DNA from 4 places in the Acidovorax sp. GW821-FHT10A04 genome. Region 1 is predicted to be linked to each of the others. Evidence: predicted binding sites of a transcription regulator. Region 1 holds the regulator's gene; each other region holds the start of a gene.

The links. Region 1 encodes sigma-54, which starts transcription at its own class of promoters, with help from an activator protein. Its sites were predicted from a motif close to TGGCANGNAANCTGCTTT; they were not measured.
Region 2: AC07PF_RS11840 (BMP family protein) is a predicted target of sigma-54. The motif match lies at 2,062-2,079, and genes of this name have one in related genera.
Region 3: AC07PF_RS05435 (pilin) is a predicted target of sigma-54. The motif match lies at 1,132-1,149, and genes of this name have one in related genera.
Region 4: AC07PF_RS31660 (CmpA/NrtA family ABC transporter substrate-binding protein) is a predicted target of sigma-54. The motif match lies at 1,623-1,640, and genes of this name have one in related genera.

What each region holds. Positions count from the first base shown of each region.
Region 1 covers NZ_JBWKNZ010000008.1:31,717-35,086, forward strand. Annotated here, with positions in the region: gene lptA (lipopolysaccharide transport periplasmic protein LptA) at 1-379, shown strand, start outside; gene lptB (LPS export ABC transporter ATP-binding protein) at 376-1,158, shown strand; gene AC07PF_RS17605 (RNA polymerase factor sigma-54) at 1,222-2,823, shown strand; gene AC07PF_RS17610 (VOC family protein) at 2,824-3,213, opposite strand; gene AC07PF_RS17615 (hypothetical protein) at 3,213-3,370, opposite strand, start outside.
Region 2 covers NZ_JBWKNZ010000004.1:350,827-354,196, forward strand. Annotated here, with positions in the region: gene AC07PF_RS11830 (threo-3-hydroxy-L-aspartate ammonia-lyase) at 133-1,107, shown strand; gene upp (uracil phosphoribosyltransferase) at 1,288-1,929, shown strand; gene AC07PF_RS11840 (BMP family protein) at 2,132-3,142, shown strand; gene AC07PF_RS11845 (5'-methylthioadenosine/S-adenosylhomocysteine nucleosidase) at 3,237-3,370, shown strand, end outside.
Region 3 covers NZ_JBWKNZ010000002.1:219,259-222,628, reverse strand. Annotated here, with positions in the region: gene AC07PF_RS05445 (CHASE2 domain-containing protein) at 1-136, shown strand, start outside; gene AC07PF_RS05440 (MBL fold metallo-hydrolase) at 200-991, shown strand; gene AC07PF_RS05435 (pilin) at 1,216-1,761, shown strand; gene AC07PF_RS05430 (hypothetical protein) at 1,881-2,663, shown strand; gene AC07PF_RS05425 (fused MFS/spermidine synthase) at 2,656-3,370, opposite strand, start outside.
Region 4 covers NZ_JBWKNZ010000023.1:53,706-57,075, reverse strand. Annotated here, with positions in the region: gene ntrB (nitrate ABC transporter permease) at 1-139, opposite strand, end outside; gene AC07PF_RS31660 (CmpA/NrtA family ABC transporter substrate-binding protein) at 191-1,435, opposite strand; gene AC07PF_RS31655 (ANTAR domain-containing response regulator) at 1,874-2,500, opposite strand; gene AC07PF_RS31650 (branched-chain amino acid ABC transporter substrate-binding protein) at 2,707-3,370, shown strand, end outside.

The DNA.
Region 1 (3,370 bases):
CTTCCGCCAGAAGCGCGACACCCTCGCCGGGGCACCCGATGAGTTCATCGAAGGCGAGAGCGAGGTCATCGAGTACGACGGACGCGCCGACAACGTGAAGTTCATCACCCGCGCCGAGCTGCGGCGCTTCCGTGAATCCACACTGACCGACGAGATCACCGGGCAGGTCATCGTCTACAACAACCTGACCGACGTGTTCACCGTGGATGCCAAGCCGCGCGGCAGCACCAATGCCGCAGGCGATGCCCCGGCACCCGGCGGCCGCGTGCGCGCCATCCTGTCGCCCAAGGAAACTCCGGCCAGCGCCGCTGCCCCTGCCACCCCGGCACCGGGCACGACCCTGCGCCCCAGCAACAGCCTGAGCGGCGGCGCCAAGTGAGCGGGCCTGACGTGAGCACCGTCGCCGGCTCACCGGCGGAAAGCCGGCTGGAGGTGCACCACCTCGAAAAGTCCTACGGCAGCCGCAAGGTCGTCAAGGATGTGTCGCTGGTCGTGCAAAAGGGCGAGGTCGTGGGGCTCCTGGGCCCCAATGGCGCGGGCAAGACCACCTCGTTCTACATGATCGTGGGCCTGGTGCGCAGCGATGCCGGCGACATCCGCATCGATGGCCACTCGGTGGCCCACATGCCCATCCACCGGCGCTCGCGCCTGGGCCTGTCCTACCTGCCGCAGGAAGCCTCGATCTTCCGCAAGCTCACGGTCGAAGAAAACGTGCGTGCCGTGCTCGAACTGCAGCGTGGCGAGGATGGCCAGCCGCTGCCGCGCGCGGCCATCGAGGAGCGCCTCACGGCCCTGCTCACGGAGTTGCGCGTGGAGCATCTGCGCGCCTCGCCTGCGCTGGCCCTGTCCGGCGGTGAGCGCCGCCGCGTGGAGATCGCCCGCGCGCTGGCCACGCAGCCACGCTTCATCCTGCTGGACGAACCGTTTGCCGGCATCGACCCCATCGCGGTGATCGAGATCCAGCGCATCATCGGTTTTCTCAAGGCACGTGGCATCGGCGTGCTCATCACCGACCACAACGTGCGCGAGACGCTGGGCATCTGCGACCACGCCTTCATCATCAGCGACGGCCACGTGCTGGCCCAGGGAACCCCGTCCGAAATCGTCGACAACGCCGAAGTGCGCCGGGTGTACCTGGGTGAACACTTCCGCATGTAGCAGACCGATGGACCGCACGTTCGCCATGCACCTGCCTTCGCGGCAGCCCACCGGGGCTGTGCGATGAAGCCCGGCCTGTCCCTGCGCGTATCGCAGCACCTGGCGCTCACGCCCCAGCTGCAGCAGTCCATCCGCTTGCTGCAGCTGTCCACGCTGGAGCTGGGCCAGGAGGTCGAGCAGATGCTCGACGAAAACCCCTTTCTCGAGCGCAATGCCGACGAGGCGCCGCGCGAAGAATTCGGCGTGGACACGGCCGATGCGCCCGTGCAGCCGGACGACTACAGCGCTGACGACGCGGTCTATTCCAACGCACCGGGTTCCAGCACGCCGAGCGAGTCGGTCCCCGATGCACCCCAGAGTGACGCGGAACTGGGCAGCAGCGCCAGCGACGAGCCTGACTGGAGCGGCGATGGCACCGTGGACGTGTCCCCCAACGATGCCGAGTGGGGTGGCGATGCGCCGGCCCGCAACCGCAACGATGCCGAGGGCGACGAGGCCGACGCCACCGAGCTGGCCCGCACCCACGAATCGCTAACCGCCTTCCTGCACCGCCAGGCCCTGTCGCTGCGTCTTTCCGAGGTGGACCGCGCGGCGCTGCGCTTCCTGATCGAATCGCTCAACGACGATGGCTACCTCGAGGAGCCGCTGGAAGAGCTGGCCATCGCCCTGGCCGGCCCGGACGACCTGGAGCAGATCGAGGAGCTGGTGCACCGCTTCACCGTGGCGCTGCGCCTGCTGCAGAGCCTGGAGCCCGTGGGCGTGGGTGCACGTGGCCTCGGTGAATGCCTCACGCTGCAGCTCACGGCCCTGGCGGCCGACGAAGACAGCGATGCCGACCCCGACACCGTGCAGACCGCGCTGCGCGTGTGCCAGCAGCCGCTGGAGATGCTGGCGCGCCGCGACATCCGCCGCCTCACGCAACTGTGCGGCGACGGCGAGGAGCGCACGCGCGCCGCCATGGCCCTGATCGCGCGGCTGGAGCCGCGCCCGGGACGCAAGTTCGTCGATGTGGAGCGCAACATCATCGTGCCCGACGTCATCGTGCGCAAGGCTGGGCGCGCCAATGGCCGCGACGGTCAGCACAACTTCATCGTGGCGCTGAACCCCGACGTGATGCCGCGCCTGCGCGTGCACGACATCTATGCCGGCGCCCTGCGTGGCCACAAGGGCGGCGAGGGCCACCAGGCCATGCAGCAGCGGCTGCAGGAGGCGCGCTGGTTCATCAAGAACATCCAGCAGCGCTTCGACACCATCCTGCGCGTCTCGCGCGCCATCGTCGAGCGGCAAAAGAGCTTCTTCACCCATGGCGAACTGGCCATGCGCCCGCTGGTGCTGCGCGACATCGCCGACGAGCTGGGCCTGCACGAGTCCACCATCAGCCGCGTGACCACGGCCAAGTACATGGCCACGCCCATCGGCACCTACGAGCTCAAGTACTTCTTCGGTTCGGGCCTGGGCACCGAGACCGGCGGCAATGCATCGAGCACGGCCGTGCGTGCCCTCATCAAGCAGTTCGTCGCGGCCGAAAGCCCGGCCAAGCCGCTGTCGGACAGCCAGATCGCCGAGATGCTCAAGGAGCAGGGCATCGAGTGCGCGCGCCGCACCGTGGCCAAGTACCGCGAGGCGCTCAAGATCGCGCCGGCCAACCTGCGCAAGGCGCTCTGATCAGGTCCCATGGCGGAAAGCCCGGCTGGAGATGCTGACGGCATTGCCGTCCGGGTCCTTGGCGTTGGCGAACGCATAGCCGTTGGCCTGGTGCGTGGGGCCGAAGGCCAGGTCCTGCGCCAGCGCATGGGCCTTGAAGGCTTCCACGTCAGGCACATGAAAGCACAGCTTCACCCCCGCCTGGCCCAGCTTCACGCTCTTGGCCGCCTGGTGGATGAGGATGCTGGCGCCACCCTGGGGGGCATTCAGTTCGATCAATCCTTCCACCACCTCGCCCGTGGTTTCCAGGCCGAAATGCGTGCGGTAGAAGGCCGCAGTGCGCTGCATGTCGCGTGCGTAGAGCATCACGGTGCCGAGGATGGGCGGCACGGAAGAAGAGGCCGCCACCATCAGGGCGCTTTCGTGGCCGGTGCGCGACGCAGCGAGCGCAGCAGCTCCAGCGCCTGGGCCGTAGGCTCCTGCGGAGCGCCGTTGACAAGCACCGTGAAGGTCACGCGCAGCTCGTTCATGCCCAGCACGCCCTGGGTCAGGTGCTTGTAGCCGTCCG
Region 2 (3,370 bases), on a different contig from region 1:
GGGGCACAGGCATCAATATTCATAGCGGTGCACGCCCTGTTTTTGGGCCTTGCGCGCCCCCTGTGGCCAATAGTCAGGCAGTTTTATGATGGGTGGAATAGTTGAGCCCATTCATCCCTGAAAGATTCCACTATGAGCAACGCCAGCCTTGCCCCGCCCACCTACGCGGATGTTGTTTCTGCCGCACAGCGGCTCGCTGGCGTGGCCCACCGCACGCACGTGCTGCGCTCGAACATGGCCGACGCGCTGCTGGGCACCCAGGTGTTCTTCAAGTGCGAAAACCAGCAGCGCACGGGTTCGTTCAAGTTCCGCGGGGCCTACAACACCCTCTCGCAGTTCAGCGACGAACAGCGCGAACGCGGCGTGCTGGCCTTCTCGGCCGGCAACCATGCGCAGGCGATCGCGCTGTCGGCCCGGCTGCTGGACATGCCGGCCCTGATCGTGATGCCCGAGGACGCGCCAACGACCAAGATGGCCGCCACGCGCGAGTACGGCGCCCAGGTCGTCACCTACGACCGCTACACCGAGGACCGCGAGGCCATCAGCCAGAGGCTGGCCCAGGAGCGCGGCATGACACTGGTGCCGCCCTTCGACCACCCCCACGTGATCGCCGGCGAGGGCACGGCCGCCAAGGAATTCCTGGAGGAGGTACCCGACCTGGACTACCTCTTCGTCTGCGTGGGCGGCGGCGGCCTGCTCGCCGGCAGCCTGCTGGCCGCCGAGGCCCTGGCGCCGAGCTGCCGCGTGGTCGGCGTGGAGCCCGAGGCCGGCAACGACGGCCAGCAATCGCTGCGCAGCGGACAGCTGGTGCAGATCCCCACGCCGCACACCATTGCCGACGGCGCACAGGCCCGATCGCTCGGGCAGATCCCCTTCCCCATTATCCAGCGCCTGGCGGAAGACATCGTCACCGCCACCGACGAGCAACTGGTCGAGGCCATGCGCTTCTTTGCCGAGCGCATGAAGCTGGTGGTGGAACCCACGGGCGCCCTGGCCTTTGCCGGTGCACGCCACGGCAGCGTGGACGTGCACGGCGCAAAGGTCGGCATCCTCATCAGCGGGGGCAACGTGGACATGGCAAGGTACGCGCGCTTTCTGGCGGATTGACTCCCCCCGAAGCGACTGCGTCGCCTCCCCCTCAGGTGGCGCCTCCAGTGGCCCGGCAAAGCCGGCTCCACGGGGTCTCTGGCATGTGGCCTTGCCAGTTTCCACGCCCGCAGGCTCAAAGGGACGTCAAAATACCGTCACCGCCATTCACATTCACCGCCACATAACAAAGGCCGCGCCATGAGCCCCGCTACCACCAACGTCACCGTTATCAAGCACCCCCTCGTCCAGCACAAGCTCACGCTGATGCGCAGGAAGGACGCCAGCACCAACAGCTTTCGCCGCCTGCTGGGCGAGCTGAGCACGCTCATGGCCTACGAGGTCACGCGCGACATGCCGCTGCAGGACATCGAGATCGAGACCCCGCTGGAGACCATGACCAGCCAGGTAATCGACGGCAAGAAGCTGGTGCTGGTCTCCATCCTGCGCGCGGGCAACGGTTTTCTCGACGGCATGCTCAATGTGGTGCCTGGCGCGCGCGTGGGCCACATCGGCCTGTACCGCGACCCGGCCACGCTGCAGCCGGTGGAGTACTACTTCAAGATGCCGTCCGAGATGGACGAACGCGACATCATCGTGGTCGACCCCATGCTGGCAACCGGCAACTCGGCCGCCGCCTGCGTGGACCGGCTCAAGAAGCTCAACCCGCGTTCCATCAAGTTCGTCTGCCTGCTGGCCGCGCCCGAGGGTGTGGCCACGCTGCAGAAGGCGCACCCGGACGTGCCGATCTTCACCGCCGCCATCGACCGCGAGCTCAACGACCATGGCTACATCCTGCCGGGCCTGGGTGATGCCGGCGACCGGATCTTTGGCACCAAGTAAGAGCGGGCCAGATCGAACAGCCGCCGCAGGGACCCAGTCCTTGGGCGGCTTTTTTACGCCCCAAGCCGGTGCGAATTTTTACCAACTGGTGGCTTTCTTCTGGCAGACTGCATGCCAGCGCCTGCCATCCATTGGCGCACTAATTGCTTGAGACAACGCCAGATCCGATCGCCCGTCCTCCATCCGAAGAAGGAATAACCTCATGACCTCACGCCGCATCTTCACCGGCCACCTGTTCTCCACCTCCCTGGCACTGTCGGCCATGATCGGCCTGGCGCCCGGCGCCGCGATGGCGCAGGCCAAGACCAAGGTGGCGGCGATCTACACGGTGCCCTACGAGCAGCAGTGGGTCAGCCGCATCCACAAGGCCCTCAAGGCGGCCGAGGCACGCGGCGAGATCGAGTACAAGTCCAGCGAGAACGTGACCAACGCCGACTACGAGCGCGTGATGCGCGAGTACGCCACCGGCGGCAACCAGCTCATCGTGGGCGAGGCCTTCGCGGTGGAAGCCGCCGCCCGCAAGGTGGCCAAGGACTTCCCCAAGACCTCGTTCCTGCTCGGCTCCTCGGGCAAGCCGCAGGCGCCCAACTTCAGCGTGTTCGACAACTACATCCAGGAGCCGGCCTACCTGTCGGGCATGGTCGCCGGCGGCATGACCAAGAGCAACAAGATCGGCATGGTGGGCGGCTTCCCCATCCCCGAGGTGAACCGCCTGATGCACGCCTTCATGGCCGGTGCCAAGGAAGTGAACCCCAAGGTGGAGTTCACCGTGAGCTTCATCAACAGCTGGTTCGACCCACCAAAGGCCAAGGAAGCCACCTTCGCCATGATCGACAAGGGTGCCGACGTGCTCTACGCCGAGCGCTTCGGCGTGAGCGATGCTGCCAAGGAAAAGGGCAAGCTCGCCATCGGCAACGTGATCAACACCCAGGACAAGTACCCCGACACGGTGGTCGCATCGGCCCTGTGGCACATGGAGCCCAGCATCGACCGCGCGCTCAAGCTGGTCAAGGAAGGCAAGTTCACGCCCGAGGACTACGGCCCGTATTCGATGATGAAGCACAAGGGCTCGGAACTCGCGCCCCTGGGCACCTTCGAGAAGAAGGTGCCGGCCGACATCGTGGCCAAGGTCAAGGCCAGGGAGGCCGAGATCCTCGCCGGCAAATTCACCGTGAAGGTGGACGACAGCCAACCCAAGTCCACGGCCAAGTAAGCTGCAGGCGGCGCTTGCGTGCGCCATTCGGGGCCACCTACTTCACTGCGGTGGCCCTTTTCATTGGTACTGTCCATCGCTTACCCTGTTGCCCATGACGTTCACCGCATTGCTCCCCCGTCGCATCGCACAACTGCTCGGCACGCTGGCCCTGGCCGGTGCCCTGGCGGGCTGCGCATTCAGCCCCGCAGTCCAGGGCACGCGCCTTGACAGCACGCCGCGCATCGC
Region 3 (3,370 bases), on a different contig from region 1:
CCTGCTTTTGCGGAATTTGCACGCATCGGAACCTGGAAACATCCTGTATTCGCTGTATGCGGGCCGCATTCAGGCCCTGCGGGTGTTACCCTTCCAGCCGGATTGGGACGGTGCCACCCAGTTCGACACCAAGTAGGACAATGGCCGCAACCTGCACCGACAAAAAACCAAGAGACGACAGCAAACAGGACTGCATGACATGAAGGTTCGCGTACTGGGGTGCTCCGGGGCCATTGCCAAAGACTGCCGGACCACCTCGTTCCTGGTCAACGACAACATCCTCATCGATGCGGGGACGGGGGTGGGCGACCTGACACTGGACGAAATGCGCCGCATCGACCACGTGTTCCTCACGCATTCGCACCTGGACCATATCGCGGCGCTGCCGTTGATGCTCGATGCGGTCTCTTCCCTGCGCAGCAGCCCGGTGCAGGTCCATGCGCTGCCCGGCACCATTGCCGCCCTGCAGGCGCATGTGTTCAACAACGTCATCTGGCCGGATTTCAGCAGCATCCCCACGTCTGACCAGCCCTTCCTGCAGTACCAGACCATCGCGGTGGGCGAACGCCTGAAGGTCGAAGGCATGCACCTGGAGGTCCTGCCCGCCGTGCACACGGTGCCAGCCGTGGGCTACGCAGTGGCCGGCAGCACGGGATGGTGGGTGTTCAGCGGTGACACTGGCCGCAACCCGGATTTCTGGACGCGCGTCAACTCCCTGCCCGTCGCCATGCTCGTCATCGAGACGGCCTTCAGCAACCGCGAAACCTCCCTGGCCCAGCGCAGCCTGCACCTGTCACCCCACACCCTGGCCCAGGAACTGGCGCAACTGACCCCCGGCAAGCGCTGCCCCATCTACATCACCCACACCAAGCCCTCCGAGACCGAACTCATCATGGAGGAGATCCGCCGCTTCGACCAAAGCGCAGGGCCGCTGGGCGCCGCTCCGCATGACATTTATTGGCTCAAGGCCGGGGACGAGTTCGTGTTCTGACCACTGTGTTGCAGTTGGTGACGTTCGTGGCACGACAAAAATGTCGCGACAGGGCCCTTGTAGATGTCCGGGAAACACTTCAAGGACAATTGACCCATTTGGGGGAGGGATTCAGGCACGGTGCAGCAGGGCCGGCGGGGTGGCACGGAACCTGCTCATGTTCCGCCAGCCTGGAGAATTCTTCTGCAGGTTTTGAATTGCAATTGACCTCCGAGGAGTGATTTATGAAGCGTTTTGCACAAAAGGGTTTCACCCTGATCGAATTGATGATCGTTGTGGCGATCATCGGTATTCTGGCTGCCGTGGCACTGCCTGCCTATCAGGACTACACGATCCGTGCGCGTGTCACGGAAGGCGTGGGCCTGGCTTCGAGCGCGAAGCAACTCGTGGGTGAAGCCAATACCGCTGTTGAACTCAAGGCTGCTGCCGATACCTGGAACGCCCAGGCTGGTGCCAAGGGTGCCGTGAGCAAGTATGTGACCTCGGTGCAGATGGCACCTACGACCGGTGAAATCACGGTGGCCTTCAACAAGGCGAACGTAGGTAACATCAACGTTGACGGTGCAACGCTGGTCTATACCCCATACATTCAAGGTGGTGCCGGTCCAGTGGCTCTGGCTGGCAACTTCGCGAGCGCCACTCCAGTCACGGGTTCTGTGGACTGGGGCTGCGCATCGGACACCAATGCCGTTTCCACGGCACGCACCATGCCTCCTATTGGTGGCGCCGGTACGTTGAAGGCCAAGTTCGCGCCTAACGACTGCCGTTAAGCTGATCCAGCTCAAAAAACCCGCTTATGCGGGTTTTTTTTCGTCTGGAAAGCGTGGGTAAAGCATTTTTGAACTAATTTGGCTAGATTGCCGAGAACTCAAAGCAAGGGCGCAATACGATGCGAGCAGCGATCGATACCAGAGTGGTCGGCATTCATCTCTTGGCAACCACACTGGCGGCGGCAGGTCTGGCGCTCGTGGTTTTTGGATATTGGTTTCCACCAGGTCTTCGTGAGCTGGCGGGTGGATGGAAGCTCTTCGGACTGTTCGTCACCGGGCTACTGGTATGTGGACCGGTGCTGACCGCACTGCTGTACCGGACCACCAAAAGCCGGCGCGCGTTGCAGGTGGATGCGGCATTCATCGGACTCTTGCAGATGGCCTCGCTGCTGTATGGCCTCAATGCCATGGTCCAGGCGAGACCGCTGGCGCTGGTCTTTGAAACCGATCGATTTCGACTGATCACCCATGCCGACATTCCCGCGCAAGCCCTGCCACCGCTTGCCGCTTGGATCCGGCCATGGAGCCTGGATGGTCCTGTCATGGCCAGTGTTCGGGGTCCTTTGTCGGACGAGGAGCGCGCGCAACGCTTCGATGACATGCTCCTAGATATCAGCCCCAGCCAACGCCCGGTCTACTGGCAGGATATTGGGCACAGCACCGCGCAGATCCGAAATCGTGTACGTTCGCTGTCGGATCTGCGCGCAGCTTATCCTGCGCAGCAGACAGCCATCGACCAAGCCGTTGAGCGGGGCCGTGCCCGCGCTGCGGGGCCCGTTGTGAATGGCGGGGAGCACGTGTGGCTCCCGCTGGTGAGCCGGCACAATCTGGAGTGGGTCGTCTTTCTCGACCCTCTGACCATGCAGGCAAAAGCATTTTTACCGCTGGATGGGTTCATCTAGCAGGCTCGTCCGCGGACAATTGGAGCGCAAATTTGTGAATGATGCTATGGGCTGTTTTCTCCTCGGGAGAAAAGTCCGTGTTCGCAAACTGCGCGCTGGACATTTCTGCCAGTTGGCCCCATCGTTTCTGGCTGGCCAAGGCAGTGCTCCAGGCCATCCACGCAATACCGTCAAAGGCCGATTGAAAAAATGGGGCGCTGGGCCGCTGGGTAAACCAGTCTCGACCAAGCTGCTCCAACTTGGCATAGTCCCTGTTGGCATATGCCTCCAGAATGCCCATGGCCCGCTGCAAGTCTTGCGGAATGTACGGGCATTTTTGCCACGATGGATTGATCCATGCGCCTACGAGCGCATCCCGGGGTAGAAAGCCGATGGTCTTTTTCGCAAGGTCACCCATGGCCCGTGACAAGGTGCGCAGCTCTCCCTCACTCCACTTCACAGAACATTGAGCACCAATTGCCCGCATCGCTATGACGGCTGGTGTCTGAGCCGCCGCGTCGCCGTTGATTTCTGCAATCAGGGCACGTGCGTTCGCGGTTGTCGCTTCAGGAAGAAAATACCGATCCCCGAGGGTCGGTGTTTTGGAAGGCAAGGGAGCGCTGACATTCAAGGCTTCCAGATGTGTCCTGAGGCTCATTTGCATTTCAAATGCCACCCCAGCCATGCTATTTTTGAATCGGGCTTTGGGCGCCTCAAGGCTCAGAACA
Region 4 (3,370 bases), on a different contig from region 1:
CGCGCGGGGCGCGGGGCGCGGGCACGCTGGCGGGGGGCTCCTTGCGGGCCTCGGCCTGGGTGGCCGCGCCGCGGGCGGGCGTTGCCGGTGCATCGGCCGGCAGCGCGGCGGGAGGGGAGTGGAAAACGGCACTGACCATGGTGGATCTCCTGTGCGGGTGGGAACGTGGGGCGTGCGGGGAAAGGGGCTGTCAGGTCTTGAGCTTGAAGCCGTCGGCGTACTTCGCGGGGTCCTTGCCATCCCAGACCACGCCGTCCACGAGCTTGTGCGTGCGCATCTCGCTCTTGGGCAGCGGGGTCTTGGAGGCGGTGGCCGCCTGCTTGTAGACATCGGTGCGGTTGATGGCCTTGGCCACGCCGGCGTAGTCGGGGTGGTCCTTGAGCAGGCCCCAGCGCTTGTGCTGGGTCAGGAACCACATGCCGTCCGACAGGTAGGGGAAGTTCACCGCACCGTCGTTGTAGAACTTCATGTGGTTGGGGTCGTCCCAGGTCTTGCCCATGCCGTCCTGGTAGCGGCCCAGGATGCGCTGGTTGATGGCGTCCACGCCGGTGTTCACGTAGGCCTTGCCGGCGATGGTCTCGGCCATCTTGTTCTTGTTGCCCAGGCTCTCGTCGATCCAGCGACCGGCTTCAAGGATGGCGGCAGTCACGGCGCGGGCCGTGTTGGGGTACTTCTGCACGAACTCCGAGGTCGTGCCCAGCACCTTCTCGGGGTGGTCCTTCCAGATGTCCTGCGTGGTGGTGGCGGTCACCCCGATGCCGTCCATGATGGCGCGGTGATTCCAGGGCTCGCCCACGCAGAAGCCGTCCATGTTGCCCACGCGCATGTTGGCCACCATCTGCGGTGGCGGCACGGTGATGACCTTGGCATCCTTCATCGGGTCGATGCCATGCGCGGCCAGCCAGTAGTACAGCCACATGGCGTGTGTGCCCGTGGGGAAGGTCTGGGCGAAGGTGTACTCGCGCTTCTCGCTGGCCATGAGCTTGGCCAGGCCGGCGCCGTTGACGGCGCCCTTGTCGGCCAGCTTCTTGGACAGCGTGATGGCCTGGCCGTTGTGGTTCAGGTTCATCAGCACGGCCATGTCCTTCTTGGGGCCGGCGATGCCCAGGTGCACGCCGTAGACCAGGCCGTAGAGCACGTGGGCGAAGTCCAGCTCGCCGTTGACCAGCTTGTCGCGCACGCCGGCCCAGCTCGCCTCCTTGGTGGGGATGATGGTCACGCCGTACTTCTTGTCGATGCCCAGCACCGAGGCCATCACCACACTGGCGCAATCGGTCAGCGGGATGAAGCCGATCTTCACTTCCTTCTTCTCGGGGGCATCCGAGCCCTGTGCGTGGACGAGGGCGCGCAGGGCGGGGCTCACGCCCACGGCACCCACGGTGGCGGCCTGCAGCACGGTGCGGCGGTTGAGACTGGTTTTGAGCAGATCGGTCATGGTGCTTCCCTGGTGGCTTGAAAAACAAAAAAGGCGTCCCCCTCGGCGCATGGGCTGCTGCAACTTCCAAAAGAAAGTCACGCAGCGCCAAGCGCGGGTGGGGACGCCTCTGTCCGGTGGCGAGGGGTACCCGCCCGCCATTGGATGGATACCGCTCATCGAAGACCTCCGTTGGTCTTGTCCAGGTAATGCAAACCCTGTGCCAACCTGTTCAACAACCTGTCAGATCAGTTTTTGATAGCAACATGTTCAATCGACAAGCGGAGATTGGCCACATGCACCACGACAAGGCGCCGGCCTTGCACCGTGTTCGACTGCACAGGTGTTGTGCGCTGCACCATCGCGGGCCGTGGTGGGCAGGGCGGGGGGCGGGAGTGGTGCGCCGCGTGTGCTGGCGGCGCTGCATGCTGGCCCTGCGGCGTGCGCCGCCGGGGTCTGTCAGCTCAGGAGATCGGCCACGTCGAGCATGCGCTGGGCGACGTCGACCAGCTTGAGGCCCTTGTCCATGGCCGTCTTGCGCAGCTTCTCGTATGCGGCCTGCTCGGTCAGGCCCTGGCGCTCCATCAGCAGGCCCTTGGCGCGGTCGATGGTCTTGCGGTCCTTGAGCTCGGTCTTGGCGTCGGCCAGTTCGGCGCGCAGCGCCTGCTCGTGCTGGAAGCGCGCCATCGCCACGTCCAGGATGGGCCGGATGCGCTGGGGCGACAGGCCGGCCACGATGTAGGCCGACACACCGGCAGCCACGGCCGCCTTCACGTGCGAGGTGTCCTCGTCATTGGTGAACATGACGATGGGGCGGCGCTCGTCGCGTGTGGCCATGACCACATGCTCCAGCGCATCGCGTGCCTCGCTTTCGGCGTCCACGATGATGAGGTCGGGCTGCAACTGGGCCAGGCGCTCGCTCAGGTACACGTCGGACGGCAGCGTGGCCACCAGGTTGAAGTTGTTTTCCAGCAGGCCGATGCGCAGCGCCCGCGAGCGCTCTGCCTGCAGCAGGGCGTGCTCGTCGTTGGGGTCGGTGACCGCCAGATCGGGGGCGACCACCACTATGCGCAAGGCCTCGTTCATGCTGTCAGCATAGCAAGATTTACGCCATAAATTGGTGCGCCGGGCTGGTGCAGGCAGGGGTCTACCCTGGTTTTGGCAGGTCCATGGCGGCGAGGGCCTGAAACTTGCTAATAGAGTGAGTATTGGGAGGGCATACCCGATAGCGCCTCTTTGCGGCGTCGCATATACATCCGGTCACATTGACATACTGATATGGAGCTTCCTGCATGAACCTGCCCATCGACCGGCGCCGATTTTCGGCCAGCCTGGCCTTGACCGCTGTGGCCGCCACCGCCTTGTTGGCGGGTTGCGGCAAAGTGCCCGACACCATCAAGATCGGGGTCGCCCAACCCCTGAGCGGCCCCCTGGCCGCTTTGGGGCAGGACCTGCTCAACGGCGTGAACCTGGCCGTGGCCGAGCTTAACAAGGGCGGCTACACCGTGGACGGCAAGCGCGTGAAGCTGGAGGTCGTGCCCGTGGACGACCGGGCCGACGCCGCCACCGGCAAGACCGTGGCCCAGCAACTGGTGGATGCCGGCGTGGTGGCGGTCATCGGCCACCTGAATTCGGGCGTGAGCATCGAGACCGCCCCCATCTACGCGGCCAAGGACATCCCGCAGATCGCCATCTCCACCAACCCCAAGTTCACGCAGCTGGGCTTTCCCACCACCTTCCGCATGGTGGCCAACGACACCCTGCAGGCGCGCGCCATCGGCTCGTTCGCTGCCACCCAGCTGGGCGCCAGCCGCTATGCCGCGCTCGACGACGGCACCCCTTACGGCAAGGGCCTGGCCGACGGTGCGGCCGAGCAGCTCAAGGCCGAGAAGAAAGAAGTCGTGGTGCGCAAGTCCTTCGACGACAAGACCACGGCCTTCGATGCGCTGGCCGGCG